4 regions of the Janthinobacterium sp. SUN100 genome follow, and region 4 is predicted to be linked to each of the others. Evidence: predicted binding sites of a transcription regulator. Region 4 holds the regulator's gene; each other region holds the start of a gene.
What was found. The regulator FNR, encoded in region 4, switches genes on or off when oxygen is low (the NO sensors DNR and NnrR bind a similar motif). The targets are predictions, from matches to a motif close to TTGATNNNNATCAA.
Positions count from the first base shown of each region.

Region 1: the regulator FNR is predicted to act here: its motif matches at 3,933-3,946, upstream of cqsA (alpha-hydroxyketone-type quorum-sensing autoinducer synthase).
Region 2: the regulator FNR is predicted to act here: its motif matches at 6,253-6,266, upstream of O0881_RS25870 (IPT/TIG domain-containing protein).
Region 3: the regulator FNR is predicted to act here: its motif matches at 1,330-1,343, upstream of paaA (1,2-phenylacetyl-CoA epoxidase subunit PaaA).

Region 1 covers NZ_JAPUBU010000001.1:2,397,198-2,404,784, reverse strand. Annotated here, with positions in the region: gene O0881_RS10630 (FtsX-like permease family protein) at 1-1,545, shown strand, start outside; gene O0881_RS10625 (response regulator) at 1,549-2,556, opposite strand; gene O0881_RS10620 (HAMP domain-containing sensor histidine kinase) at 2,560-3,858, opposite strand; gene cqsA (alpha-hydroxyketone-type quorum-sensing autoinducer synthase) at 4,011-5,258, shown strand; gene O0881_RS10610 (MarR family winged helix-turn-helix transcriptional regulator) at 5,264-5,713, opposite strand; gene O0881_RS10605 (GIY-YIG nuclease family protein) at 5,771-6,118, opposite strand; gene O0881_RS10600 (MFS transporter) at 6,122-7,399, opposite strand; gene O0881_RS10595 (group II truncated hemoglobin) at 7,532-7,587, shown strand, end outside.
Region 2 covers NZ_JAPUBU010000006.1:51,795-59,381, reverse strand. Annotated here, with positions in the region: gene O0881_RS25890 (DUF494 domain-containing protein) at 1-355, opposite strand, end outside; gene dprA (DNA-processing protein DprA) at 450-1,553, opposite strand; gene def (peptide deformylase) at 1,859-2,401, shown strand; gene fmt (methionyl-tRNA formyltransferase) at 2,510-3,466, shown strand; gene O0881_RS25870 (IPT/TIG domain-containing protein) at 3,554-6,031, opposite strand; gene metH (methionine synthase) at 6,673-7,587, shown strand, end outside.
Region 3 covers NZ_JAPUBU010000004.1:424,874-432,460, reverse strand. Annotated here, with positions in the region: gene paaB (1,2-phenylacetyl-CoA epoxidase subunit PaaB) at 1-229, opposite strand, end outside; gene paaA (1,2-phenylacetyl-CoA epoxidase subunit PaaA) at 256-1,245, opposite strand; gene paaX (phenylacetic acid degradation operon negative regulatory protein PaaX) at 1,513-2,442, shown strand; gene O0881_RS22030 (hypothetical protein) at 2,549-2,803, opposite strand; gene O0881_RS22025 (M14-type cytosolic carboxypeptidase) at 2,945-4,069, shown strand; gene O0881_RS22020 (cytochrome c peroxidase) at 4,349-5,458, shown strand; gene pmbA (metalloprotease PmbA) at 5,505-6,857, opposite strand; gene yjgA (ribosome biogenesis factor YjgA) at 6,950-7,549, shown strand.
Region 4 covers NZ_JAPUBU010000003.1:712,859-720,445, reverse strand. Annotated here, with positions in the region: gene ccoG (cytochrome c oxidase accessory protein CcoG) at 1-981, shown strand, start outside; gene O0881_RS19740 (FixH family protein) at 1,084-1,608, shown strand; gene fnr (fumarate/nitrate reduction transcriptional regulator Fnr) at 1,746-2,504, opposite strand; gene O0881_RS19730 (response regulator) at 2,754-5,828, shown strand; gene O0881_RS19725 (TOBE domain-containing protein) at 5,830-6,597, opposite strand; gene O0881_RS19720 (ATP-binding cassette domain-containing protein) at 6,638-7,348, opposite strand; gene modB (molybdate ABC transporter permease subunit) at 7,357-7,587, opposite strand, start outside.

The DNA.
Region 1 (7,587 bases), on a different contig from region 4:
GTGGTCGGCGTGATGGTGGGCTTCGGCGGCCACCTGGTGCTGCTGGAGCTGCTGGGCAAGCTGGTGCAGAGCGACTTGCCGCCCGTGTCCATGCTGCCCGCCCTGCAAGGCGTGGCCACCGGCATGCTGTTGCTGCTCGGTTTTGCCTTGCCGCCGATTTTGCAGTTGCGCAATGTCCCCCATAACCGCGTGATCCGCCGCGAGCAGGAGGCGCCGCAGGCGCTGGCCCTGGCCACCTACGGCCTGGGCATCGCCGCCTTCGTCGTGCTGCTCCTGTGGCAAGCGGGCGACGTGAAACTGGCCCTGCTGACGGCGGCCGGCTTCCTGGGCGGCTTCGCCCTGTTCGGCCTGGCCGGCTGGCTGGGCATCCGCTCGCTGAAAACCCTGCGCGGCGCCTTCAATCACCCGGGCTGGCGCTTCGCCGTCACGTCCCTGCAGCGCCGCCCGGGCGCCACCGTCATCCAGGTGGTGTCCCTGGCCTTGGGCCTGATGGCCTTGCTGCTGCTGACGGTGGTGCGCGGCGACTTGATGGTGGCCTGGCGCAACGCCACGCCGCCGGACGCGCCGAACCGCTTCATGATCAATATCCTGCCGGAACAGAAAGACCCGATCGCCGCGCGCCTGGCCCAGGCCGGCGTGGCCAATGCGCCCTTGTATCCGATGATACGGGGGCGCCTGGTAGCCGTGAACGGCAACGCCATCACGGAAACCACCTACGAGGACGACCGCGCCAAGGGCCTGGCCGACCGCGAATTCAACCTGTCGACGATGGCCGCGATGCAGGAAGAAAACAAGCTGGTGGCCGGCAAGTGGTTCGGCAATGCGCCGGGCGCGCCAGCCGAGGCGTCGGTGGAAGAAGGCATCGCCAAGACCCTGAAGCTGAAGCTGGGCGACAAGCTGCGCTTCGACATCGCCGGCCAGCCCGTGGAAGCGGCCATTACCAGTTTGCGCAAGCTGGAATGGGGCTCGATGCGCGTCAATTTCTTTGTCATCATCAATCCGGCCGCCATGGCGGACACGCCGCAGACGTGGATCACGGCGTTTCACCTGCCGCCCGCGCAGGCCGACCTGGGCAATGCCTTGCTGCGCGACTACCCGAATCTGACGGTGGTCGACGTGGGCGGCGTGCTCAAGCAAATTCAGGGCGTGCTGGACCAAGTGGTGACGGCCGTCGAATTCCTGTTTGCCTTTACCTTGGCCTCTGGCTTGCTGGTGCTGTATGCGGCCTTGATGGGTTCGCAGGACGAGCGCACGCGCGAAGCGGGCCTGCTGCGCGCGCTGGGCGCCACGCGGCGCCAGCTGGCGCAGGCGCAGCTGATCGAGTTTTCCCTTGTCGGCGCGCTGGCCGGCCTGTTGGCGGCCTCGGGCGCGGCGGCCATGGGCTGGGCGCTGGCCACGTACCAGTTCAAGTTCGCCTGGAGCTTCGCGCCCGGCGTGTGGGCCTTTGGTTTGCTGGCCGGCGCCCTGTGTGCGATCGCCGGCGGCTGGCTGGGCTTGCGCAATGTCCTGAAACATCCGCCGCTGCAAACCTTGCGGGAAAGCTAAGGACTAGGCGCCCACGCTGTCGTCCGCCTGCGCGCGTAAAAATTGCGCGTAGGACATGACTGGCTGCCCCAGCTGGTGCGGCGGCACGTCGAACAGGGCCCAGAAGTAGGTTTCGCGTCCCAGGCAGATGGTCGGCGCGGCGCAATAGCGGAACCAGTTTTCGCCGATGTGCGCCGCATACATGCCGTCGCTGTCGGCATCGGAAAAGTACGGGATCACGCGCATTTCCAGCAAGGCCAGCAGCAGGGACTCGGGCGCGTCGCTGTCGCGCGCCATTTCGTACTGCGTGTGCAGGCTGCGTTCCGTCTCGATGATCATCAGGCGGGCCTGGCCGTCGCGCGTGAAAAACAGGATGCCGCAGGGATTCGGGAAAATATAGAACTCGACAAAGCCATGGCGCCGGCACAGTTCCTGCACGACGGCGGCCATGGCTTCGTCTTGCAGGAAACTATAGTCGTGCAGCAATAGCAAGTCGCGCACGGTGTCCGACTGCTGCAGGAAGAATTCGCGTTGCAGGGAAACGATTTCCTGTTCCAGGATATCGAGCGCATCGTCGTCGCTCTTCTTGATGTAGCGGTCGATCAAGCCCCGGTTGAAGGCCGTCACGGCCACTTTTTCATCGGCCGCGCCCGTAAATAAAATCTTCTTGCACGGCAAGTCACGCACGGCCTGGCAGAATTCCAGGCCATTCATCTGCGGCATCGAATAATCGACCACCAGCACGGAAGGCACGGCAAAGCGCTGCGCCTGGCCGCTGATGCGCCAGATGCGTTCGAGGTCGAGCGCCACGTTGCGCTGGTCGCGCGGCAGGTTTTGCGTGTCGAAATTGACGTGCAGCGGCGTCTCGCCCGGCTGCGTGCTGTGGCGCAGCCAGTGCAGCGCGCTGCTGGTGTCATGAAAGGTCAGGCGCGCCAGCGCGGGGTCGAGCTGGAACGCCAGGCTTTTCAGGAAGGAATCGCTGTCATCGATCAATACGGTCAGGGTCGGATGGGAGTAGACGGGCAGTTGCATGCATCACCTTGCGGGGGAAGAGGGTTGTAAGCGGGCAGGCAGGGGCTGGGGAAATTCCAGGATGAAAATCGCATACGCATGCTCGCGCGACACGCAGCGGATGCGCGCCTGCCAGGCCGTGATGATCTGCCGGCACAGGGCCAGGCCGATGCCGCTGCCGTTATGCACGGGATACGAATAAAAACGCTCGAAGATCAGCGGCAGGCGGTTCTTCGCGATGCCGCAGCCCGTGTCGATGAACAGCAGCCTGGGCACGGGGCGGGCGCCGTCGATGATGATGCGCACGCGGCCCTTGCCGGCCCGCTGGATGGCTTTCAGCGCGTTTCTCAGCAGGTTCAGCAGGATCACCACGCACAGTTCGTCCTGGCCGGCGAACTGGAAGTCGGCGCGCACGTCCACCTTGACGCGGCTGCGCTGGCTGTTGCCGGTGAATGGGTAGCGCTTCAGCACGGAATTCACCATCGCCAGCATCGACAGCGCCTGGCTGGGCTGCAGGTTGCGGTTCACGGCGCTGGCGCTCATCAGGAACAAATCGATCATGTGCTGCATGTGGCGCACTTCGAACTGGATGCGCGACAGGGCTTCCTGCAACGGCGGCAAGTCGTGCGCCTGGCCGGCAAGTTGCGGCAGCAGCCGGCGCATGCCCCGCACATTGGCTTCCACGCTGGTCAGCGGCGTGCGCAGCTCGTGCGCCACGGAACCGAGTCCGGCGGACAGGCCGGCCAGCCGTTCCAGTTCCAGCACCTTGCTGCCCACTTTCACCACGGACAGCGCGGCTATGGTGAACCAGTGCACGGGCAGTTGCTGCAGCACTTCACGCTGCAGCAGGAAGTCGCCTTCCCCCTGCAGGATGACGGCGAGGCAGGCGGTGCTGGTGCCGATCAGGTAGGCGCGGCAAGCCAGCTTCGTTTCGAAATGAAACAGCACGACCAGGCCGATCAGCAGCGATTCGCTCCAGATGGACGACGCGTGGTTCATCAGAAACATGAAGGTAAAGAAGAAGGGCAGGATGTAGCTGAGCGCGAACAGCAGGTAGCGCGACAGCCAGCGGGCCGAGAAGTGGCGCGCAAACAGGCCGACCGCGCAGATGCCCACGCCCGTCAGGCGCAAGGTCAGGTTTTCATAGGCTTGCGGAAAAAAGTAATTCCACAGCAGGTAGTACAGCGGCATCGCCACCGTGCCCACGGCGGCCAGCATGGCGACCCTGCCGGCCAGGTTTTCATGGGGCATGCGTTCATGCAGCAGCGAATGGAGCAGGCGCCTGCGCCAGTGTGTCCATCGTCCTTGCAATTGCTGCGTCATGACTCTGCCTTGATTCTCTTCAGAACATTATCATCGCGTAAATTTTCCTGGTTGAACGGTTATCTCATCGGACATTGATATACGTCAATGGATGGGTTCGCGAGACGGTCAAGGCTTTAAGCCGCAGCAAACCTTTCCCTAGGAGAAAACTCATGACCATCGCTACCAGCTTGCACGCCCCATCCTTCGTCCGCGCAGAACACTGCTTGCCAGACTACATCGTGCGGCGCATGGATGCGCACCACGTCACGCGCATCGAAAAGCTGCTGGGCGGCCAGCATCCCCATGCCTGGCAACCGACACCCGCCCATGCCATTTTCCTGGCTGGCAATGATTACCTGTCCATCGCCGCCGAGCCGGCGCTGGTGGCGGCCCAGGTGGCGTCCCTGCAGGCGAATGCGGGCGGCATGCTGATGTCGGCCGTGTACTTGCAGGAAGGCAGCGAACAACACCGGCTGGAAAGCCGGCTGGCCCGCTTCATGGGCAGCGAGGACGGCATCCTGGCGCAGTCCGGCATGGCGGCCAACGTCGGGCTGATCCAGTGCATCGCCAGCCCCGGCATTCCCGTCTACCTCGACATGCAGGCCCACGCCTCGCTGTGGGAAGGCGTGCTCTCGGCGCAGGCCCAGGCCGTGCCCTTCCTGCACAACGACATGACGCACTTGCGGCGGCAGGTGGAAAAGCATGGCCGCGGCGTGATCGTCGTCGACGCCCTGTACAGCACCAACGGCAGCCTGGCGCCGCTGCTGGAATTGCTCGACATCGCCGAGCGCAGCGACTGCGTGGTGGTGGTCGACGAGTCGCACTCGCTGGGCACGCATGGCCCGCAGGGGGCGGGCCTGGTGGAGGCGTGGGGACTGGGCCACCGCGTGCATTTCCGCACGGCGTCGCTGGCCAAGGCCTTCGCGGGACGTGCCGGTTTCATCAGCTGTTCCAGCCGCTTCAAGGGCTATTTTTTGTCCGAATCACGCCCCGCCATCTTCAGTTCCTGTTTGCTGGCGCATGAGCTGGCGTGGCTGGGCGCGGCGCTCGATTTCATCATGGCTGCCGACGAGCGGCGCGCCACCCTGCAACGCCATACGCTGCAGGTGCGCGAAGGCTTGCGCGAACTGGGCTACAACGTCAGCGATGGCACGGAGCAGATCGTGGCGCTGGAGGCGGGCGGCGAACCGGCCACCCTAGTCCTGCGCCAGGCGCTGGAGCGGCAAGGCATTTACGGCGCCATGTTTTGCGCCCCGGCAACGGCGAAGAACCGCGCCCTCGTGCGCCTGACCCTCAATGCGGGGCTCGACGGGGCGGCCATCGAGCGGGTGTTGGCGGGCTGCGCCGCCATCCGCGCCGAAGCGGGCGTGGAACACTGGCCGTCGACGCGGCGCCTGCGCAGGCTGGCGCTCGTGTAGCGTCGTCAGCCGGCCAGCCGGCCCAGGAGGGCTGAAAGCGCTCCCAGCTGCTCTGCCGGCGCATCCTGCAGCAATTCGCGCCCCACCGCCTGCGCGGTGGCGCTCGCATGTCCCAGCAATTCCTGGCCGGCGGCAGTCAGCACGGCATAGCCGACGCGGGCGTCGCGCGCATCGGCCTGGCGTGCCACCAGGCCGATCTTTTCCAGTGGCATCAAGGAACGCGTGACGCCGGAGGCCGTCAATGCCAGGCGCTCGGCCAGGTCGATGCGGCGCAGGCGCGCACCGGGCGCGCGCTGCAGCTGGTACAGCAATTGATAGTCGCTGAAGCTCAGGCCATGCAAATTGCCCAGGGCGCTGTCGAAGCGGCGCACGATGAGCGCCTGGGCGCGCGCCAGGCGCAGGCAAAAGTCCAGCGCGCCGTCGGCGTCCGGCGACGGGAGGGTGTGATCGTTCATGGCGTCCATTTTATCCATTGCGAAATGCTTGAGTACGCAAGTGTAAAGCAATGCCGCTCAATACAGCGGCTGGCCTTGCTCCAGCCACTGTGCGCGGTGCAGTTCCAGCAGGGCGCCCAGTTCGGCATCCGCATCGAAGGCGGGGTCGTCGGGCAGCTTGAGCGTATCGATGACGGCGCAGGAAAAGGCCGCCGCGCCGTCGCGCCGCCAGTCCGCCTGCAGCAGGGCGTTGCGGTGCTTGCCCAGGTTCAGCTCGAAGCGGTGCCGGTTCAGCATGCCGGGCGCGTTGCGGCTGCTGTCGAGCAAGGTGCGCCCGCTGGGCAAGTGCCGCAAGGCGATGATGCCCAGCGGCGGCGGCTGTTGCCGGTAGTGCGCTTTCAATGTTGCCTGTCGTGTCTTGTCCATGTTTTACTTCTCCGATATCGTTTGCTTGATCGTTTCCGGTCCGGCGATGCGCGGGATGGCGGTAAATAATGCGGCCGCCACGGCGGCTGCCAGCAGCAGGGCGCCGCCGCCGCAGAACAGCTCCTCAACGCTCAGGTGGCGCAGCAGCGCGCCCGTGGCCGCCGCCGACAGCGGCGCCAGTCCCAGGAAGATGCCCATGAACAGGGCCATCGCCCGTCCCAGCATGGCGGGCGCCACGCGCCGCTGTATCCACGTAAAGATGGCCACCTGCAAGTAGCCGCCCAGCAACCCTGTCACGGCCAGCAGGGCCGCGCCTTGCCAGGCCGAGCTGATTTGTCCCAGCGCCATCAGCAGCAGGCCGACGACCGCATCGACGAGCAGCAGGGTGGCGCCGAAGTGGCGGCGCAGCCAGGCACCGCCCAGGCTGGACGCCAGCATGCCGGCCAGGGTGCCGGCGCCATGCGCGCCCATCAGCAAACCCAGCGCGGAGGCGCCATGCAGGCGCTCGCTGGCCAGCACGGGCAAGGCCACTTGCAGCGGCCCCATCGCGAAGAACGCCACCACCGCCCAGTACGCATAGCAGCTGCGCAAGGGAAGGTCGCGCCACACCATGGCCAGGCCCGCCGCCATGTCGCGCCACATGCCCTGCGCCGCCGCCGCGGCCAGTGGCCGCAGGCTCACTTGCCGCAAGGTCCAGGCGGAGAACAGGAACGTCAGCGCATCGATGGCAAAGGCGGCGGCCAGCGCCGCCATGGAGGTGTGCTGCGCGCCATCGTGGGCGCCGAGCACGAGCGCCGCCAGCAGGGGGCCGGCCAGCAGGGACAACTGGCGCGCGCCCATCTGCAAGCCATTGGCGTTCTGCAACGATTGCGGCGGCACGGCTTGCGGCAGGATGGCCGTGCCGGCGGGAATGCCGAAGGCGGCCGCGATACCCAGCGCCAGCGCGGCCGCATACGCGAGCGTCACACTGGCCTGGTCCAGCAGCAGCAACCCCGCCAGCGCCAGCAGGATGGCGGCGTTCGCGTATTTGCTCAGCAGCATCACGCGCCGGGGCGAATAGCGGTCGGCGATGGTGCCGCCCAGCAAAATCAGCACGGCGCGCGGGGCGCCCATCAGGGCCACGGCGATGCCCAGGCTGAGGCTATCGCCCGTCAGGCTCAGCACCAGCCAGGGCAGGGCCAGCATGCTGAACTGGTCGCCCAGCATGGAGACGAGGCCGCCGCCCAGCAGCCAGCGGAAGTTGGTATTGCGTAGCAAAGGAGGTTCTGCGGTGGTGGGCATGGTTGACCTGTCCGTGTTTAAAGATTGCATAGTAGTTGATAAAAGCTTGAGTGGTCAAGTATATTGCTTTTTATGCCGGCAGCGGAAGCTGGCGCCGCATGGGCCGCCGGCGCTTGCGCTATCATGGCGGCCATGACTGATACCACTGCCCCCACCCTCTACGAGACCATCGGCGGCGCCCCCGTGCT
Region 2 (7,587 bases), on a different contig from region 4:
TCAGCTTGCCCAGCGAAACGGGTGCCTCGTCGAGCGCCAGCGCCCGTTCGATGACGATTTCGCGCTGCAGCGGCGACAGCACCTTGGCGCTTTCCAGGAACTGGATGAAGCCGACGGCGGCCGTGCCCAGCACGTCGCTTTCCTGCTGCACATAGAAGCGCGTGCCCGTGGAGCTGGCCGTCAGGGTTTGTTCGACGCCGGCCATGGCGTTCAAGTCCGTCAGCCACACGAGCGCTTCGGAAATCTCCACGTCGTCGAAACCGACGGCCGACAGTTTGCGCGCCAGGACTGCCGGCTCGGGGCAGGCATCGGGGCGATAGTAAGTCTCGTAGAGGTACACCAGGATATCGAACATGGCTCTACTCTATCAGCTAAGTTCGCTGCGACACAAGGGTGTGCGCCGACAAAGCGCCCCCGTGCGGCAAGGCCGCCACACAAGTGACAAGCTGTCATTTACAGCGTTGAAACAGTCCTCCCGGCAAGCGTTCCACCCGGCCCGCCAGCTCCAGCGCCAGCAATTCGCCCATCAGCACGCCCATGGCCAGGCCGCTGCGCGCGGCCAGGGTATCCGCATCGAGGGGATCGTGGCCCAGCGCGGCCAGCAGCGGCGCTTCGTCTTCCACCGCTGGCGGCACTTGGGGCACGCCGCCCAGCCATTGCAACTCTTGCAGCACGTCATCAGCCGACTCGACCAGCTTGGCGCCCTGCTTGATCAATGCATGGCAGCCCTTGGCCAGGGTCGCATGGATGGAACCGGGCAAGGCATACACATCGCGCCCCTGCTCGCCGGCCAGACGCGCCGTGATCAATGAACCCGATTGCGCGGCCGCCTCGATCACCAGCACGCCGCGCGCCAGGCCGCTGATCAGGCGGTTGCGGCGCGGAAAGTTAGCTGGCATGGCGGGCAAGCCCAGCGCGTACTCGCTGACGATGCAACCCTGTTCGGCAATTCTTTGCGCTAGATCAAGGTTACGTCGCGGATACACCAGATCGGCGCCCGTGCCGATCACGGCGACGGTAGCGCCCGCGCCGCGCAAGCCGCCCTCGTGCGCGTGCGTATCGATGCCCAGCGCCAGCCCGGAAATGATGGTCAGACCCGCCATGCTCAGCGCTTGCGCGAAAGCGGCCGCATTCTGCATGCCTTGCGCGCTGGCATTGCGGCTGCCGATGATGGCCACGCCGGGACGCGACAGCAGTTCCGCCCGCCCCCGTACATATAACAACAGCGGCGGATCGGCGATTTCCAGCAGCAGGGGCGGATACGCGGCATCGGCCAAAGTCAGCACGGCGTTGCCGGGCCGCTGCAGCCACTGCAGGGTGAGTTCCAGCTGGCTGTTGGCCACGGGCTTGGGCGGCTGCACGATGGCGCGCGCCACGCTGGCCGGCACCGCTTCACGCAAGGTCTCGAAAGGTGTGGCGAAGATCTCCGGCGGCAAGCCGAAGCGGGCCAGCAAGGCGCGCGCCGCCACCGGCCCCACGCCGGGCAGATGCTGCAGGCGCAGCCAGCCCGCCAATTCCGTGGCCGTGTCTGCCGTCGTTGCAAGTGCATGCATGACCACCTCGCTGTGTACTGTGCCCTCCCATGCTAGCGCGATGGCACGCACGCGATACCGACGCGCGCAAGGATGCGTGCAATGCGCGTGCAAAACGGCCCCCCATCCACAGGAGCATGGGCGTCTGTGATAAAATTTCCCTTTGCAGGAAACGATTAGCGCACTGGCAAACGCATCTGCCGCGCCGTTGTGCCATACGCGCCCAAGCATGGCGTACCCAACAGAAAATAGCCCTGCCATCGTTCGCATGGCCCAGGCATGAATAATCCGGCGCACCGGCGCCCACCTTAACCAGTCGAATCCGTATGTCCATATTAAATATCCTGCGTTACCCCGATCCTCGCCTGCACACGATCGCCAAGCCCGTCACCGAATTTGACGCGCGCCTGCAAACCCTGATCGACGACATGGCTGAAACCATGTACGACGCCCCGGGCGTCGGCTTGGCCGCGTCGCAAGTGGACGAGCATATCCAGATGATGGTGATCGACATCACCGAAGAAAAAAACCAGCTGCAAGTGTTCATCAACCCGGAAATCACCTGGGCCAGCGAGGAAAAGCAGGTCTACGATGAAGGCTGCTTGTCCGTGCCTGGCGTCTACGATGGCGTCGAGCGTCCGGCCCGCATCAAGGTGCGCGCCCTGGACCGCCACGGCAAGCAGTTCGAACTGGAAGCCGATGGCTTGCTGGCCGTCTGCATCCAGCATGAGATGGATCACTTGCTGGGCAAGGTATTCGTCGAATACCTGTCGCCGCTCAAGCGCAACCGCATCAAGACCAAGATGATCAAGGAAATCCGCGGTCTCGAGCGCGAAGCGAGCCTGCGCGCACAGAATCGCCGTTTCTAAGCCGCTTTTGCAGCTGTGCTGATAGACTGACCGCAAAGACTGACCGTAACACCACGCCAGCCTGGCGCCCTCGGGCGCGGGCCTGCGCACCTCACGTCAAGGAACCATATGAAAGTGATCTTCGCAGGCACGCCTGAATTTGCCGCCACGGCCCTGAAAGACTTGCACGAAGCGGGATTCGAGATTCCGCTGGTGCTGACCCAGCCCGACCGCCCTGCCGGACGCGGCATGCAATTGCACGCCTCGGCCGTCAAGCAATATGCACAGCAGCACGGCATCGAGGTGCTGCAGCCCTTGTCGCTGCGCATGGACAGCAAGGATCCGCAGCGCGCCGCCGAAGCGAAAGCGGCGCACGAGCGCCTGCTGACCACCGACTACGATGTGATGGTGGTGGCGGCTTACGGCTTGATCTTGCCGCGCAGCACCCTCGACATCAAACCCTGCATCAATATCCACGGTTCCTTGCTGCCGCGCTGGCGCGGCGCCGCGCCCATCCACCGCGCCATCGAAGCCGGCGACGATGAAACGGGCGTGACCATCATGCAGATGGAAGAAGGCCTCGATACGGGCCCCATGCTGGCCATCGAGCGCACGCCCATCGAGGCGGGCGATTCCACCGCCAGCCTGCACGACAAGCTGGCTACCCTGGGCGGCAAGATGATCGTCGAGACCCTGCGCAAGATGCAGCTGCAAGCGCTGGAAGCCGTGCCGCAGCCGGAAGCGGGCGTCACCTATGCGGCAAAAATCGCCAAGGAAGAAGCGGCGCTCGATTTCAGCCTGCCGGCGCTGGAACTGGGCCTGAAAATCCGCGCCTTCAATCCGTTTCCCGGCGCCTGCGGCCAGGTCGATGGCACCACCATCAAGATCTGGGCCGCCGACGTGCTCGAAGCGGACAGCAAGGAAGCGCCGGGCCAGGTGCTGGCAGCCGACGCCCAGCACGGCATCGTCGTGGCCTGCGGCAATGGCTCGCTGCGCCTGACGGAACTGCAAAAACCGGGCGGCAAGCGCCTGCCTGCGGCCGAATTCATCAAGGGCTTCCCCCTCGAAGGCAAGCGCTTCGCCTGACTTCACCGGATCGCACCGCGCCATCATGCCGATGGCCATAAAAAAAGGCTTGCCGCGGCAAGCCTTTTTTGCACCCGCCCCGCTAGCTTAGCGGCGCTGCACCTTCAGCAGGCGTGCGCCCACGGACGACGACAGGCTGACCTCGAAACGGCCGCCGGCCGGCACGGCGCTCACGTCGACATTGGCTTTGCCACCCGTCAAGTCACTGGCAACCACCGTCTTGCGGCCATCGGCAGCCACGTGCATGACGGCGGCATACGGTTCCGCCTCGGCATTCCAGACCAGCGCCAGCTGGCCGCCGCTTTGCGCCGCATCAAACGTGGCATCGTTGGCGGCAGCCTTGCTGCGGCGCGCCGGGCGTTCCAGCTTGGCCAAAGCCTTGCCATTTGCCAACACTTGCACATCGCTGATTTCGCCCGGGTTGGCGAAGCTGACGCGGAAATGGCTCATGGCGTTGCCGCCATGGTCGGCCACGGAGACGCCATCGAAGGGCAAGTCGATAGTCTGTCCGGACGCCGTCAACACGCGCAAGGTATAAGCATGGCCGCTGCCGCTGGCAGCGGCGCCGATGCGCGCCGACGAGGCAACGGCCGGGCGCAGAGCCACGCCGCCAGGCGTGATGCGGCCGGAAATGGTCAGGTAGCCGTTCTGGGCCACGGCCATGCTGGCGGCCAGCACATTGCTGCCCGTAATCTGCGTGCTGCGTTTTTCCAGGAATTGCTGCACCCGCGCATAGCTGTAGTCGGAGAACCAGGCGCCGCTGCAATAGCTCATCACGTCCTTCATCGGCGTGTTGCCATAGACTGCCTTGCTCAGCTGGCCGATGCTGCCTGCATAGTTGCTGTTGTACAACGGTTGCGGGCCCAGATTGCCATTCGCATATGGGTAGTCGACAGCAGCGCCAGCCGGACCGCCGCAGGCAACGTGCTGCAGCGAGTGGTTGTGGCCCAGCTCATGCACGAGCGTAGTCAGCCATAGAGGCCATTGATTGCCGAAGGGATCGACCGATGCAACGCTCTTGAACTGGGCATCGAGGCCGATGGCCGACGTGAAGTCGTTGCCGCTGCTGCGCTCGTTGATGTAGGCCAGGCCGGCTGCGTTGGTGACGGACATCCTCGGCACGAAACCATAATAGTAGGCACCGCTGTCTTCCATCGCGCGCCGGTTTTCCAGCTTGCCCAGGGCATCGCTCCACCAGCTGTCGGCCGTGCTGCTGCCTGGCAGGCTCAGCGCGGCGCGCGTCGTGATGCTGATATTTTCCGTCGCATACGGATACACGCGCAGCAGCGCGGCGCGGATCACCTCGGCGTCAGGCAGTTGCGCCACGCCATCATCGGTGCTCAAGGGCACGAGCACCAGACGGATCTTGGCCAGGCTGGCCACCACGGGCGCCGCTTCCTGGCTCACTTGCACGCCGTCATTGCCGACGGCCGTTACGCGCACGCGCACGCCGGGCAAGATCCAGCCTGCAGGCAGGACGGCACTGAAATTGCCGTTGAAACTGTCATCGTTCTTCGTCGTCGGCAAGAGCGCCGGTCCCGTCATCGCGATACTGCCCAGGTTGCTGCCATTGGCGGCGGTCGCATTCAAGGTGACCGCCGGGCTGGCCTGACCCGCCTGCCCGGCCAGCACGGACACGCGCACGGCGGCCGGCTTGCCGCGCGTCAAGCGCAAGGCCGTATTGCTGGCATTCAAATTCAGTACTTGCGCGAAATCAATACTGCCCAGGGTAAAGGCCGACACCGTGCCCGCATTCACGGCGATGCGCGACGCAGCCTCCAGCATCACGTTGCCCGTGGCCGCGGCCGGCGCGGACAGCAGCAGCTGGCTGGCAGTGGCGCTGACGATGACGGCCGGCGTATTGCCCACCGACGCCGAAGTGACCTGGTCGAGATTGCTGCCCTGCACCGTCACGGACAAGCCCCCGCTGTTGACGGCCGAGGTGATCGACGTCACCGTCACGCTGGCCAGCACCGTGTACGTGTCGCCGCTGAGCACATCGTTGTAGGGACCACGCACCGTCAGCGCGCCTGTCGCCGCGCCCGCAGGCACCAGCACCGTCACGCTGCCGGCCGTCTGGCTTTGCGGCGTTGCCGCCGCACCATTGCCAAACTGCACCGCCGTCACGGCGCCCATGCCGCCGCCCGTGATCGTCACGCTGGAACCGACGCCACCCGTCGCCGGTGCGACGCCGCCCACGCTCAAGGGCAGGTACACATTGACGTTATAGCTGGTGGCCGCCGTGCCGCTGGCGCTGACGAGGCTCAAGGCGCCCGATACGGGCACGCCCGGCATGGTCAGGGTGATGCTGGTGTCGCTGGCGGCGCTGGTGGCGACGGTCACGCCGCCCACCTGGAAAGCCGTCACGCGGCTCAGATTCGTGCCCGTAAGCACCAGGCTGCCCCCGACGGCGACATTCGCCGCCGAAACGGCCGTCACGGCAGGCAGCAGCACGGGCGTGCCCGACGTGGTCGCCACCACCGTGTCGCCGCCCCCACCGCCACCACCGCCGCAGGCGGACAGGCCCAGCATGACAAACAATGCGACAAGCAGATGGTTTTTCATGGCTGGCAACCATGTTGATGCAGCGCGATGCCGGGAAGGACACGAGATAAATGTGACATATTGGTGACTTTTGGTGAGAATTTAATTTCGAAGAACCAATATTATGGTTTAGTTCGATTCCCAAAGACAACTATTAATGCTTTTGATTCAATTGGTTTTGATAATAATTAAAATATCTGCTTGGCAAACTTTATTCTGAGCATTATTCCCCTCACTCTGTGTTGGCTAAAATCAAAATTACTTTCCTTTGCAGCTATTGCCATTCGACTCATTAAAAATATGCTGATGCGGCGTAAATAATGTGGAAATTTTTCCACAGCCTAGACGCCATATCGTTCTGCCAACTTTGCTGGAAGAATTAACGTTTTGAGTAAGATTTTCAGGAATGTAATTTTCAGAAGCAGGCGTGGCGGCAGACGATGTGTTGCAAGAAGGCCTGCCGTGGGGCGAACGGCCGCTTTTGCTTAAAACCAAAGCAGCCTGATGCCGTATAATTTTAGACCCGGTGAAATCAGGCGATTGCCACCTTCTGCCTGCCCTACCCGGCCGGCAACTCTCCGTCAGCTGATCCTGCTGACCCGCATCCGCCTCGTAACGTCTTGTCGCCGCGCCGCCGCCCGTTTGCCTATTGAAAGCATGAAATGAACGATACCGTGATCCCCGCCATGTCCCCGACCGAAGCCACCTTGCGCGCCATTCTGGCGCAGCGGATCATGATTCTCGACGGCGCCATGGGCACGATCATCCAGCAATACAAGCTCGACGAAGAAGCGTACCGCGGCGGCCCCGCCGGCCGCTTCATCGATTTCGCCGCGCCGGCCGACAGTGGCGCGCGCGAACTGTTCGTCAAGGGCAATAATGAGTTGCTGACCCTGACGCAGCCGCACATCATCCAGGAAATCCACGAGCGCTACCTGGCGGCCGGCGCCGACCTGATCGAAACGAATACCTTCGGCGCCACGACGATCGCGCAAGACGATTACCACATGGCCCACCTGGCCTATGAAATGAACGTCCAGGCGGCCAAGCTGGCGCGCGCCGCCTGCGATAAATATTCCACGCCGGACAAGCCGCGCTTCGTCGCCGGCGCCCTGGGGCCCACGCCGAAGACGGCGTCGATCTCGCCCGACGTGAACGATCCGGCCGCGCGCAACGTTACCTTCGACCAGCTGGTGGCCGCCTACCTGCAGCAGACGCAGGGCCTGGTGGAAGGCGGCGCCGACGTATTGCTGGTGGAAACCATCTTCGACACCTTGAACTGCAAAGCGGCCCTGTTCGCCATCGACCTGTTCTACGAGCAAAACCCGGATGTCGTACGCCTGCCGCTGATGATTTCCGGCACCGTCACGGACGCGTCGGGCCGCATCTTGTCGGGCCAGACCGTGCCCGCCTTCTGGAATTCCGTGCGCCACGCGAAACCGCTGACCATCGGCCTGAACTGCGCGCTGGGCGCCGCCCTGATGCGCCCGTACGCGGAAGAGCTGGCCAAGATCGCCGACACCTTCGTGTGCATCTACCCGAACGCGGGCTTGCCCAACCCCATGAGCGACACGGGT
Region 3 (7,587 bases), on a different contig from region 4:
TGCTGTTCGACGGTTCGAACAGGGCGCCCTTATCGCCGGGGCTGCTGGCGACGATATCGGCCGCGCGCACCACCCAGATGCTCACGCCTTCATTGCGGCGCGTGTAGACGTCGCGCGCATGGTTGACCGCCATGGTGGCGTCGGAAGCGTGCAGGCTGCCCACATGCTTGTGCGCCAAGCCGTGCTGGCTGCGGATGAAAACTTCCCACAAAGGCCATTCTTTGCTCATGTTGCTATCCCCTTTTATAGATGTTTTCAGGCTGCCGCTTTGCTAGCGGCTTGCTTGTCGGCGTAGGCGACCAAGGCATCGCGGAACCATTCGCCGTCTTCATACGCTTTCACGCGCGTTTGCAGGCGTTCGCGGTTGCACGGGCCATTGCCCTTCAAGACATTGTTGAACTCGGACCAGTCGATCTCGCCGAATTCATAGTGGCCCGTTTCCGCATTGAACTTCAGGTCGGGATCGGGCACGGTCAGGCCCAGGTATTCGATTTGCGGCACGGTCTGGTCGACCATGCGCTGGCGCAGTTCGTCGTTCGAGAACAGCTTGATGCGCCATTGCGCCGACTGGGCGCTGTTGACGGAAGCGGCGTCGGACGGGCCGAACATCATCAGCGACGGCCACCACCAGCGGTTCAAGGCATCCTGCGCCATGGCTTTCTGCGCGGGCGTACCCTTGCACAGCGACATCATGATGTCGTAGCCCTGGCGCGCATGGAACGATTCTTCCTTGCAGACGCGGATCATGGCGCGCGCATACGGGCCGTACGAGCAGCGGCACAGGGGAATCTGGTTGATGATGGCGGAGCCGTCGACCAGCCAGCCGATGGCGCCCATGTCGGCCCACGACAGGGTGGGATAGTTAAAGATGCTGGAATACTTGGCTTTGCCCGAATGCAAGGCGGCCAGCAAGTCGTCGCGCGACACGCCCAGAGTTTCCGCGGCGCTATACAGGTACAGGCCGTGGCCTGCTTCGTCCTGGATCTTCGCCAGCAGGATCGATTTACGTTTCAGGGTGGGTGCGCGCGTGACCCAATTACCTTCAGGCAATTGGCCGACGATTTCCGAGTGCGCGTGCTGCGAAATCTGGCGGATCAGGGTCTTGCGGTAAGCGTCCGGCATCCAGTCCTTGGCCTCGATCTTGATGCCTTCGTCGATGCGTGCCTGGAAAGCGCGCTCTTCTTGACCCATGTCGTCGAGGGAACGGACGTTCTTGAGGCCGGTTTCAACCATTTGTGCGTACATGATCTGTCTCCCATGTCTTTGATTTTGCGCAGCAACGCGGTGCGATGAACAGATAATACGATACAAAAAACGATTTGCATACACTTGATATGAATCATTTTAAAAATTCGTATCTTGTGCAGCTTTTTTGTGCGTATGATATTGCTTATGAGAAAACACTGCGGAGCGCCACCAGCGCTTCCGGCAAATTATTGCCGCGCTACCCGCGCAGCCAAGTAAACTGCTGCTTTTATTGAACCGACCGCAACACGGCCAGACCGGAACCACATGAAGAACACCCGCTGCACGGCATGGATAGCCGATTTCCTGGAAAGCGACCCACCGCGCTCGAAGTCCCTGGTGATGACCATCTTTGGCGACGCCATCGTGCCGCGCGGCGGCGCCATCTGGCTGGGCAGCCTGATCGAACTGCTGGCGCCGTTTGGCGTGAATGACCGTTTATTGCGCACCAGCGTGTTCCGCCTGGCGCAGGAAGGCTGGCTCAGCTCGCAGCGCGACGGCCGCCGCAGCGCCTATACGATACGCCCGGAGGCGCTGGCCCGCTTCGAGCGCGCCTATCGCCGCATCTATGCGCCGCTGGTCGTGCACTGGGATGGCAGCTGGACCCTGGTGATCGGGCCGGCCGGCAGCATCGGCGCCGCCGAGCGGGGGGCGCTGCGCAAGGAATTATTGTGGGCTGGCTATGGCTTGATCTCGCCTGGCATCTTTGGCCACCCGGCCAGCAATACGGAGGCGCTGGAAGATATCCTCGTGCGCAATGAAGTGCAGGGCAAGCTGTATGTCTGCCACACCACGGAATTGCCGGGCGTCAGCACGCGTCCCCTGCGCGACATGGTGGGCGACTGCTGGGATTTATCGGAAGTCATGGCCGGCTACCAGAAATTCATCGCCAGCTTCCAGCCCCTGCTGACCTTGCTGCAAGAAGCGCCCGTGTTCGATGCGGAGCAAGCGTTCGTCATCCGCTCGTTGCTGACGCACGCCTACCGCCGCGTGCAATTGCACGACCCGCAACTGCCCGTCGAGCTGCTGCCCGAACCGTGGCCCGGCACGCAGGCGTATGCGCTGGCCCGCGACCTGTACCGCATCACGTACGCGGCGGCCGAGGAACATATCCTGGCCACCTTGCGGCGCGAAGATGCGCAGGCGCCCGATGTGGAGCCGTGGTTCTACGAACGTTTCGGCGGCCTGAACACCTGACAACACGTCCATGACGATGTTGCAGGGCCTGGGCGTCCATTCGCACTGTCTGCGGCCCTGGCCCTGGCCATTTTTCAGGCATTCAGAAATACGTCAGTGCCTGCGCTCACTGCTTTGCTACCACCTGTTTCGCCCCTGCCAATAAATCCTGCCCCAGCTTTTCCAGCGCATTGGCCTGCACCAGCATGGTGTCGAGGATGGCGACGTTGAAGGTGAATTCGGCCGGCGTCGTATAGCCGGGGAAACGTATGATGCGCAGCAATTCCTGCAAGGTCGTGCCCTTGCCCAGGTGCGCCAGGGCGTCGCTGAGGGCGCTGATTTTCTTTTCCAGTTCGCGTATGTGTTTGCCGTTGTCATCCATGATGGCCTCCCCGTGTCGGAGCTATCACGTTAGCAAAGCGCGTCCGTCATCGTTTGCGCCAGCACAAAGTCCACCGCAAAACAGGTATCATCGCGCCATTGCACACGATGCAAAACCCATACGTTTTTATCAGGAACACTCATGACCATTAAAATCAGCCAGCAATTCGACGCCGGCGCGATCGAGGTGCTGCGCGCCGACGATGCCCAATCCATCGAGCTGAACATCCGCAAGGATTCCCACGCCGACATCACGCAGTGGTTTTACTTCCGCCTGCAAGGCGCGCAAGGCGAGGCGTGCACGATCCGCTTCATGAACGCAGGCAAGTCGGCCTACCCGGACGGCTGGAAAGATTACCAGGCCGTGGCCAGCTACGACCGCGAAACCTGGTTCCGCGTGCCGACCAGCTTTGACGGCACGGTGATGACCATCGAACACACGCCGGAAGAGGAAAGCGTGTACTACGCCTACTTCGAGCCGTACCCATGGGACCGCCACCTGGCCCTGATCGACAGCGCGCAAGCGTCGCCGCTGGTGCGCTTGATCGACCTGGGCAGCACCGTGGAAGGCCGCGACATGAATCTGCTGGTGGTCGGCGACACCGATGCCGAAAAGAAAGTCTGGGTCATCGCGCGCCAGCATCCTGGTGAAACGATGGCCGAATGGTTTGTCGAAGGCATGCTCGAAGCCTTGCTGGACCAGGCCAATCCATTTGCCCGCCAGTGCCTGCAAGACGCCGTCTTCTACGTGGTGCCGAACATGAACCCGGACGGTTCCGTGCATGGCAACCTGCGCACCAACGCGGCCGGCGCCAACCTGAACCGCGAATGGATGACGCCGACGATGGAGCGCAGTCCGGAAGTGTTCCTGGTAAAACAGAAAATGCATGAAATCGGCTGCGACCTGTTCCTCGACGTGCATGGCGACGAAGGTTTGCCTTACGTCTTCGTGGCCGGCAGCGATGCGCTGGAAAATTTCACGCCAGCACAGAAGGCCGAACAAGACCGCTTCATCGCCGACTTCAAGGTGGCCAGCCCTGACTTCCAGGATGAGCACGGCTACGAAGACGGCCCGTTCACGCCGGAAGTACTGACCATGGGTTCGCCCCACATCACCCACGCCTTCGGCTGCCTGTCGCTGACCCTGGAATTGCCGTTCAAGGACAATGCCAACGATCCCGACCCGCAAACGGGCTGGAGCGGCGCCCGCAGCGCCGCCCTGGGCGCGGCAGTGCTGCAGCCTATCCTGTCCACCTTGCGCGCCTGAGCCCCGCATGAAACTGGCCCGCCACGCATGACGTGACGGGCTTGGCCGGCGGTTACTCTGCCGCCGGCTGTTTTCCGCTCCCCGTCTTGCGCAGCGCAGCATCGCTAATCGTTGCCACGCCAGCCATTGCTGCCTATACTGGGCGCAGCATTACCTGTCTCTCCCTTGTCGACAACCATCCCGCATATGACCATCAAAGACCAGCCACGCGCTGAGGCGCGATTTTCACCGACCCGACTTGCACACGTGTGCACATTCTTATTTCTTGGCTTGCACGGCATGCCAGGCACGGCTGCCGAACTCAGCCCTGCCGCGCAGCTGGGGCGGCGCATCTTCTACGATGCCAGCCTGTCCGCCTCGGGCAGGCAGTCGTGCGCCAGTTGCCATGACCCGGCCCACGCCTACGCGCCCGGCAACAAGCTGGCCGTGCAACTGGGCGGCGCCGATGGCCAGGCGCACGGCTACCGCGCCACGCCATCGCTGCGCTACCTGGACCACAATCCGCCCTTCCGCTTTGATGAGGAAGGCGTACCCAACGGCGGCATCAACCGCGACGGCCGCGCCGCCAGCCTGGCGGAACAGGCGGAACGGCCGTTCCTGGCAGCGCACGAAATGGCCAATGCCAGTACGGATGCGGTGGTAGAACGGTTGCGCAACAGCAACTATGCGGATGCGTTCCGGCGCGTCTTTGGCGACGCCATCTTTGCGCAACCACAACAGGCATTCAGCCGCATCACGTATGCTTTGCAGCAATTCCAGCAGGAAGAGTCGGATTTTCACCGCTACGATTCCAAATATGACCTGTACCTGGCCAACAAGGTTCCCCTGGAGCTGGCCGAATTGCGGGGCCTGGCCCTGTTCAACGATGAACGCAAGGGCAATTGCGCCGCTTGCCACCCCAGCGTGCGGGGCGAGCATGGCGCGCCGCCCCTGTTCACGGACTTCAGTTTCGACAATCTGGGCGTGCCGCGCAATATGCGCATTCCCGCCACGGCCGACCCGGCCTATTTCGACCTGGGCTTGTGCGGCCCCGACCGTACGGACCTGGCGGCGAAAGGCGAGCTATGCGGCGCCTTCAAGGTGCCCAGCCTGCGCAATGTAGCCACACGCCAGGTGTTTTTTCATAACGGCGTGTTCGACAACCTGACGGAGGCTCTGCGTTTTTATGTGCGGCGCGATACGCATCCGCAAGAATGGTATCCGCGCGACAAACGGGGAAAAGTGCAGAAATTCAATGACATACCCGCCAGATACCGCGCCAACGTGAACGTCAAGGAAGCGCCGTTCGACCGCAAGCGCGGCATGGCGCCGGCGCTGACGGCGGGCGAGATCGAGGATATGGTGAAGTTCCTGGCCACCCTGACGGATGGCTATCAAGTCCAGCAGTAAAGCGTGGAACGCCCGCCCGGCGTTGCCGCGCTTGCCATGCAGGCGCTCAGCCGCCCGCCACCACCATGCTCTCGATGAGGATGGAACCCGTCTGTTTGGTGCCGCGGCGCAGTTCGTCGGCGCCCACGGCCACGATGTTGCGCAGCATGTCCTTCATGTTGCCGGCGATGGTGATTTCTTCCACCGGGTACTGGATCACGCCATTTTCCACCCAGAAACCGGATGCGCCGCGCGAATAGTCGCCCGTCACGTAATTGGTTCCTTGTCCCATCAGCTCCGTCACCAGCAAGCCCGTGCCCAGCTTTTTCAGCATGGCACTAAAATCGTCGCTGGCGGCCGTCAGGTTCGAGGTCAGGTACAGATTGTGCGAGCCGCCCGCGTTGCCCGTCGTCTGCATGCCCAGCTTGCGGGCCGTGTAGGTCGACAGGAAATAGCCTTGCACCACGCCATCCTTGACGACGTCGCGGCTGACGGTTTTCACACCCTCTTCGTCGAACGGCGCCGAACCGACGCCGCCGATCACGTGCGGGTCTTCGAAGATCTGCACGTGCGACGGCAGCACTTGCGTGCCCAGGGAATCGTTCAGGAAAGTGGATTTGCGGTACAGGGCGCCGCCCGAGGTCGCTTGCACATAGGTACCCAGCAAACCGGCCGCCAGCGGCGCCTCGAACAGCACGGGACAAGTGCGCGTGCCCAGTTTGCGCGCGTTCAGGCGCGACAGGGCGCGCTCGGCGGCATAGCGCCCGATGGCTTCCGGGCTCGACATTTTGGAGGCGTCGCGCACGGACGAATACCAGTCGTCGCGCTGCATCTTCGCCCCTTTGCCGGCAATGGGCGCCACGGACAGGGTGTGGCGCGAGAACGGGTAGCCGCCGATGAAGCCGCGCGAATTGGCGGAAACAAAGTGCGATTGCTGCACGTGCACGCTGGCCCCCTCGCTGTTCGTGATGCGCGGGTCGACGGCAAACGCGGCCGCTTCGGCCCGCTGGGCCAGGGCGACGGCTTCCTCGGTGGAAATGAGCCAGGGATAGAACAATTGCAAGTCGCGGGGCGACATTTCCAGCATGTCCGTGTCGGCCAGGCCCGCGCAATCGTCCTCGGCCGTGAAGCGGGCGATGTTGTAGGCCGCGTCCACCGTGGCGCGCAGGGCGGACGGCGAGAAATCGGAGGTGCTGGCATTGCCGCGCTTCTTGCCGACAAACACGGTCACGCCCATGCCCTTGTCCTTGTTTTGCTCGATCGTCTCGATCTTGCCTTTTCGGACAGAAACGGACAAGCCGCCGCCTTCGCTGACTTCGACGGCTGCGTCGGTGCCGCCCGCTTCCCGCGCAAAAGACAACACATCACGGGCTAGTTGCTGCAATTGCTCTTGACTATGGGTAAATACGGAGTCGTTCATGCGCTGTTTTCTTCGGAAAGCCGCTAAAAAGGTTATCATAGCAGTCGTTTACAGTTTACAGGTGCGGCCTACGCGGCCAATCCCGCCTTATCATGCCAAATCCAAACCGGGGAGCTTGCGGCTTCCAATCCACCGAATTCGAACAGGAATATGAACGTCCTTCGAAGTCGGAACTCAAGCGCCAGATGACCGTCCTGCAAAAGCTGGGCGAAGAACTCGTCAATGAGGCACGCGACCGCGTCAAGCGCGTCCCGATGCCGGAAGACGTGCGCGACGCCATTCTCGAATGCCAGCAAATCAAGGATCACGAAGGCCGCCGCCGCCAGCTGCAATACGTGGGCAAGAAGATGCGCACCCTGGATGAAGACGAAGTTGCCGCCATCCAACGCACCATCGATAGCTGGAAAGGCTTGTCGAAAGCCGACACGGCCAATATGCACGCGATGGAACGCCGCCGCGACAAACTCTTGACGGACGACAAGGCTCTGACCGTCTTGCTGTCGGAAAATCCGGAACTGGACGTGCAGCACCTGCGCACCCTGATCCGCAATGCCCGCAAGGAGCAAGCCGAGAACAAGCCGCCGAAGGCCTACCGTGAAATCTTCCAGATCTTGAAAGAGATCGCCAAGAAGCAAAATGGCGGCAAGAAAGATGCTGACGAAGATGACGCAGAAGCGGAAGACGACGAGTAATTGACCGTCCCAAACGCAAGGATGGACAAAAAACCGGG
Region 4 (7,587 bases):
CCCTCCGTGCGCAAGGCGTTCAAGAAGACGGCCAAGCACCTGGTATGGGGCGCCATCGCCCTGTGGACGGGCTTTACCTTTGTCGGCTACTTCACGCCGATCAAGGAACTGGCGCAGTCGGTGACCACGCTGAACTTCGGTCCCTGGGAATGGTTCTGGGTCTTGTTCTACAGCCTGGCAACCTACGGCAACGCGGGCTGGCTGCGCGAGCAGGTGTGCAAATACATGTGCCCCTACGCGCGCTTCCAGAGCGCCATGTTCGACCAGGACACCCTGATCATCACCTACGATGCCAAGCGCGGCGAACCACGTGGCGCCATGAGCAAGAAGGCCGGCAACAACGACAAGCTGGGCGATTGCATCGACTGTACCCTGTGCGTGCAGGTGTGTCCGACCGGTATCGATATCCGTAACGGCCTGCAGTATGAATGCATCGGTTGCGCCGCTTGCGTCGATGCCTGCAACAGCGTGATGGACAAGGTCGACCGGCCACGGGGACTGGTACGCTACAGTACCGACCATGCGATGGAAAACAACTTCAATTCGAAGCAGATACGCCAGCGCGCCATGCGCCCGCGCGTCTTGATCTACACTTCCATCCTGGCCCTGATCATCATCGCCGTGTGTACTTCGCTGGCCCTGCGCACGCCCCTGAAAATGGACGTGATCCGCGACCGCGGTTCCATGGGACGCGAAGTGGAAGACGGCATGATCGAAAACGTCTACCGCCTGCAGATCATGAACACGTCGGAGCAAAGCCAGCATTTCAAAATCAGCGCTTCCGGCTTGCCGGGCCTGACCTTGCTGACGCGCGAAGAAGTGACCTTGCAGCCGACGGAAACGCTGGGTTGGCCGATCCGCCTGCGCGTGCCGCACGGCGTGGGAGAGAAGGGCTCGAACAAGATTGCGATCGAATTGCAATCGCTGGACGACCCATCGCTGCATGTGCGTGAAAGCGCGGTATTCATCGTGCCGCGGTAACAAGGAAAGGCGGACGGGGACCGGGTGCCCTCGCCGCCGCCACGAAGTTGCAGGAAGGCCGGTCCCCATGCGGGGACTGGCTGATTAAACAGGAGAAATACCATGTCCGACAGTCTGAAACTGCAAGCACCCGTTGCACCGTGGTACAAGCACCGCTGGCCATGGCTGCTGATGATCGGCCCCGGCCTGTCCGTGGTCGTCGGCAGCTTCATGGGCTATATCGCGTTTACGCAGCCCGATGCGCTGGTGGTGGGCGATTATTACAAACAGGGCAAGGCGATCAACCAGGATTTGAAGCGCGACACGATCGCCAGCGACCTGGCGATGGATACGCGCCTGTCGTATGACGTGGCGCAAGCGCGCCTGACCGGTTCCGTGCACAGCTTCGGCAAGGCCTATCAGGCGCCTTTGCAGCTGCACCTGGCGCATGCGACCCTGCCGGAAAAGGATATCAAGGTGCTGGTGCAACCCGATGCGGCCGGCAATTTTTCCGTGGCGCTGCCGATGCTCGAGCGCAGCCGCTGGCAAGTGCTGGTGGAAAACGACAAACGCGAGTGGCGCCTGTCCGGCATCTGGACCTGGCCCCTGCAGCGCAGCATCGCGCTGCATGCGGATGAAGAGCTATAACGTACAGCGCCGGGAAAACCGTAGCGAGCGGCAGTGATTTGTGGTTGAGAAGCGCAGCTGTGCTATGCACGGGGGCGCCGAGCCAGCGAGCATCGCAGGCCGCAAAGCGCGACGCGCAGCAGGTTTTGACGGTGCTGTTACTTGCAGGTGTCCGTGCCGGCCGTAATCGCCTTCAGCTTGGCCGGCTGCAGGATTTCAATTTCCCGGTTGGAGACGCGCAGCCAGCCTTCCTTCTTGAACTTCGACAGCAGACGGCTGACGCTCTCGATGGTCAGGCCCAGGTAGTTGCCGATTTCCTCGCGCGACATGCGCAGCTGGAAATTGCTGCCCGAATAGCCGCGCGCTTCATAGCGCGACGCCAGGTTGACGATGAAGGCGGCAAAGCGCTGCGTCGCCTGCATATTGCCCAGCAACAGCATGACGCTTTGCTCGCGCGTGATTTCCTGGCTCATCATGCGGTGGAAATGGCGCAGCAGGGTCGGCATATTGCCCAACAATTGTTCCAGGCTGGAAAACGGGATTTCACACACTTCGCTGTCTTCCAGCGCCACCGCATTACAGTGGTGGCGGTCGGCGCTGATGGCGTCCATGCCCAGCAGTTCGCCCGCCATCTGGAAGCCCGTCACCTGCTCTTCGCCGCCCGGATTGATCTGGTACGTCTTGAAATGCCCCAGGCGGATCGCATACAGGTTCTGGAACGAGTCGCCGATACGGAACAGCGAGGCGCCGCGCACGATCTTGCGGCGGCGGCCGATGATCTGGTCCAGCCTGTCCATGTCGCCCACATCGAGGCCCATCGGCAGGCACAATTGATGCATGCTGCAGGTCGAGCATCGCGCACGCAACGCCTCCACGTTCACGGTGGGCAAGGTTGGAGTGAGTAGCGCTTCAGTCATGTCGGTACCTTTTAGAAAATGCAACAACAAGTTTACTGCATACAGCCGCATACAGGGTTGCCGTATGCCAATTTCACCGTAAATTCGGCGAATAAACGACGTCCAGCCTTTAATTATATGGCAACATCGTCAAAAGCCCGTACAGGGCGGGCAATTTGCGCGGCGGCGCTTGCCAAGCTGGGGTATTGATAGGAAAATTCCTGACAGCATTATCTGCCGCCTGTGCCGCCCGGTACTGAAAAGGAAATCATGAAGCCTCTCGGCATTAAAACAAAAGTCGCGCTGGCCACCAGCCTGACCTCGATCGCCATGATCGCGCTGGTCACCATGATCCAGGTGCAGCACATGCGCGACGACTTCACCCGAGTACTGCTGAGCCAGCAATCGTCCCTGATCACCCGCACCGCTGCCGAGCTCGACGACAAGCTGGGCATGCTGCTGCAGATCGTCACCCTGACGGCCAGGCAGCAGCCGCCGGAATTGATCGCCCGGCCCGCCCAATTGCGCGAATACTATTCGCGCCGCTCGATGCTGGTGCTGTTCGATGACGTGCTGGTGCTCGACGCGCATGGCGCCGTCGTGGCCGACATGCCGGAGGTAGCGGGGCGCGCCGGCATCAACGTCGCCGAGCGCGAGTATTTCCAGACCGTCCTGCGCACGCGCCAGCCCATGATCACCGAACCGATGCTGGGCAAGTCGAGCGGCATGCCCATCGTGCAGATGGTGGCGCCCGTGCTGGCCGCCGATGGCCAGGTGGCCGGCGTGGTGATCGGCGTGCTGCGCCTGTACAAGGACAACCTGCTGGGCCGCCTGCGCTCGGAAAAGATCGGCAAGAACGGCTATTACTTCATTCTCACGCGCGGCGCCGTGCCGCGCTACGTGCTGCACCCCGATACCAGCCGCTTGCTGCAACCGCGCAAGCCGAACGCCAACCTGACGACGACCCAGCTGCTGAAGGAAGATGGCGAAGGCAGCATGGTCAGCACCAACAGCCGCGGCATCACGGCCGTCAACAGCTTCAAGCGCCTGAAATCCGTGAACTGGCTGCTGGCCGCCTCGCTCCCCGTCGAGGATGCCTTCGAACCGTTCGATGGCGTGCTGTACCGATTGGTGCTGTGGAGCATCCTCGCCTCGCTGCTGGCCGCCTTTGTGCTGGGCTGGGTCACCGTGCGCCTGCTGTCGCCGCTGGTGCGCCTGCGCGACACCCTGCAAGCCCTGCGCACCAGCGGCAGCCGCTTCACGCCCGTGCCGGTGCAGCAGCGCGACGAGATCGGCGAACTGACGGAAGCGTTCAACGGCCTGATGAGCGAACGCGACCGCCTGCAGCAGGAACTCGAATCGCGCGCGGCGGAGCTGGAACAGGAACGCGACCGGGCCGAGGCGGCCAACCGCGCGAAGAGCGATTTCGTGGCCAACATGAGCCATGAAATCCGCACGCCCCTCAATGCCGTGCTGGGCATGGTGTATTTGCTGGGCAATACCAGGCTCGACACGGAACAGCGCAAGTATCTGACCATGGTCAGAGTGGCGGGCCAGTCGCTGCTGGGCATCCTCAATGACGTGCTCGACTATTCGAAGATCGAGGCGCGGCGCATGGAGTTGTCGCCCGTCGAATTCGACCTCGACGAAGTCATGAATACCCTGGCCACGACGATGACGATGAATGCGGGCGAAAAGGAGCTGGAACTGGCCATCGCCGTCGAGCCCGATGTGCCGCGGCGTCTCGTGGGCGACGCCCAGCGCCTGCAGCAAATCCTCGTCAACCTGGCCGGCAACGCCATCAAGTTCACCGAGAGCGGCGAAGTGGTGGTGGCCGTCAGCCTGGCCGAGAGCGAGAGCGGCCGCGCCTGGCTGCGCTTCGAAGTGCGCGACACGGGCATCGGCATGACGGAACTGCAGCAACAGCAGCTGTTTGCCGCGTTTTCCCAGGGCGACCAGAGCATCACGCGGCGCTTCGGCGGCACGGGCCTGGGCCTGGCCATCAGCAAGCAGCTGATCCACATGATGGGCGGCGACATCGCCGTCGCCAGCAGCGAAGGCAAGGGCAGCCGCTTCTGGTTCAACGTGCCCTTCGAGATGCTGGCGCAGCCGGCCGAAACGCGGCGCACGCCGGCGCTGGGCCAGCTGCGCCTGCTGGTGGCCGACGACAACCGCACCACGCGCGAACTGATCGTCAAGCTGATCGAGGCGTGGGGCTGGCTGGCCGACGAAGTGGACTCCGGCTTTGCCGCCATCGAGCTGTACCGCGAACGCCTGGCGCAGCAGCAACCGTATGACGTGGTGCTGGCCGACTGGCACATGCCCGTCATGGATGGCCTGGCCACGGCCAAGGCCATCCGCCAGGCGGCCAGCGGCCAGCGCCAGCCCATCGTGGTGATGGTCAACGCCTTCGCCCGCAACCACCTGGAAGAAATCTCCAGCGCGGCCGAGGCCGACGTCGTGCTGATGAAGCCGATCACGGGCTCGAGCCTGTTCGACGCCCTGCACCAGGCGCTGATCGCCAAAGACGACGGCGGCGAGCAACGCATGCTGCACCAGCCGCTGGGCACGGAACTGGCCGGCGTGCATTTCCTGCTGGTGGAAGACAACCATTTGAACCAGGCCGTGGCGCGCGGCATCCTCGAACACATGGGCGCCACCCTGGACGTGGTGGGCGACGGCTTGCAAGCCGTGGAACGGCTGCGCACGGAAGCGCTGCGCTACGACATCGTGCTGATGGACATGCAGATGCCCGTCATGGACGGCTTCAGCGCCACCCACATCATCCGCACGGAACTGCGTTTGCACCTGCCCGTGATCGCCATGACGGCGGGCGTGCTGGCGTCCGAGCGCGAGCGCTGCATGACGGCCGGCATCAGCGATTTCATCGCCAAGCCCGTGGTGGTGGAAGAGATGATGGAAGTCATCCTGCGCCACCTGCCCAAGCGCCCGCAAGTACAGACAGCCGAACCGGCACGCATCGCCGATGAAGAAGTGTTTTCCATGGCGCCGCTGATGCGCGTGATGGGACGCGATGCGAAGGGGCGCGGCGTGCTGCGGCGCATGGTGGAAGATGCGCTGAACAAGGGCATGACGCCCGTGCGCGACGCCGAAACGGCGTTGCGGGCAGGCCGCCACAGCGACGTGGCGCGCATCCTGCACAGCGTGCGCGGCTCCGTCGGCACCTTGGGCACGAAACGCCTGATCCGCGCCGCGTTCGCCACCGAGGAAGCCATCGATGCGGGCCGCCTGGACGAGGTGCCGGCGCTGCTGGCGCACACGGCGCAGGAACTGGAACAGGCGCTGGCGGCGGCGGCCGATTGGTTGTCGCGCCTGCAGGATTAAATCAGGCGGGCACGCCCAGAATCACGCTGGACGCTTTAAAAATCGCCGTCACGTTGCTGCCGAGTTCGATGCCCAGGTCGGTGCTGCTCTGGTTGGTGATGATGGCGGCAATCGTGCCGCCGCGCGGCAAGTCCAGCACCACTTCCGTGTTGACGGCGCCCGTCTGCACGCGCGTCACGACTCCGGCTAGCTGGTTGCGCGCGGAAAAACGCGCGCCCTGGCTGTCCGTCACGAGGATGATGGACGACGCCTTGATCAGCGCAAACGCTTCCGCGCCCGGCACCAGGCCCAGGCTCGCGCTGCTGCCCTGCGTGACGATGGCCACGATGTGCTGGCCACCGGGCAATTCCAGGGTGACTTCATCGTTGACGGCGCCCTGTTTCAGTTCGGTCACCTTGCCCAGGAATTGATTGCGTGCCGTGGTTTTCATGGCCATTCTCCGTATGAGTAAAAGATCGTCGGCGATGCCTTCCGCCTGGCTGCCCAGCTGGCGCAGGTAGCGGGCATGCTCGCGCTCGATGATACGGAAATTGTCGACCAGCTGGCGCCCCCGTGGCGTCAGCCGCGTGCCGCCGCCGCCCTTGCCGCCCGTCAAGCGCTCGACCAGCGGTTCGCCAGCCAGGTTGTTCATGGCGTCGATGGCGTCCCAGGCCGCCTTGTAGCTCATCTTCACAAGCTTGGCCGCCTGCGTAATGGAGCCGCACTCGGCGATGGCGCCCAGCAATTCCACCCGGCCGGCGCCGCCCAGGTGTTCTCCGCCCACCGTCATCCATACCGAGCCTTGCAGGCCGATTTCCGCTGCCGCTGATTTATCCAATGCGTTCACCCAATGCCTTATGTTCTTCCATGCTGTCAATTTGTCCGTCACGCAAGTAAAGCACATGTTCACCCAGAATGCGCGCATCTTCCGGATCATGTGTGATCAGGATCATGGGCACGTCCAGGCGCTGCTGCCACTGGCTCAACTCCAGGCGCATTTTGACACGCAGGGCCGGATCGAGGGCGGCAAACGGCTCGTCGAGCAGCAGCGCGGCCGGTTCGGCCACGAGCGCCCTCGCCAGCGCCACCCTTTGGCGCTGGCCACCGGACAACTCGTCGGGAAACTGGTGCGCCAGTTCCTGCAGGTGGAAGGCGTCGAGCCAATGCTCGACCTTCTGCAATTTTTCGCGCGCGCGCGGATTGAACCAGCCGCGGCGCAGGCCAAAGCCCACGTTCTGGCGCACCGTCAGGTGCGGGAACAGCGCGTAATCCTGGAACAGATAGGCGACATTGCGCTGCTGCGGCGGCAAATTGATGCCGGCGGCGGAATCGAACAGGGTGCGCCCGTTCAGGCGGATATGGCCCGCCTCCGGCGTGAAGAGGCCGGCAATGGCTTTCAGGGTCATGCTCTTGCCGGCGCCGGACGGGCCATACATGGCGATGCGCTGGCTGCTGGAGGTGCATTGCACCTGCAGGTCGAAGCGGCGTTTGCCGGAGCGCAAGGTGGCGCGGAGGTCGAGGTCGAGTTGCATAGGCGTCATCATCTGCGTCATTTGTGCGCGATGCGTCCGGGCGCCAGGCGGCCCGCCGACAGCAGCACCACGATGCAGACCAGGGAGATAATCAGGACCAGCGTATTGGCCACCTCATCCTGGCCCGCCTGCACGGCTTCAAACACGGCCACCGACAGGGTCTGCGTCTTGCCAGGGATGCTGCCGGCCACCATCAGGGTGGCGCCGAACTCGCCCAGCGCGCGCACGAAGCCCAGCAGCACGCCGGC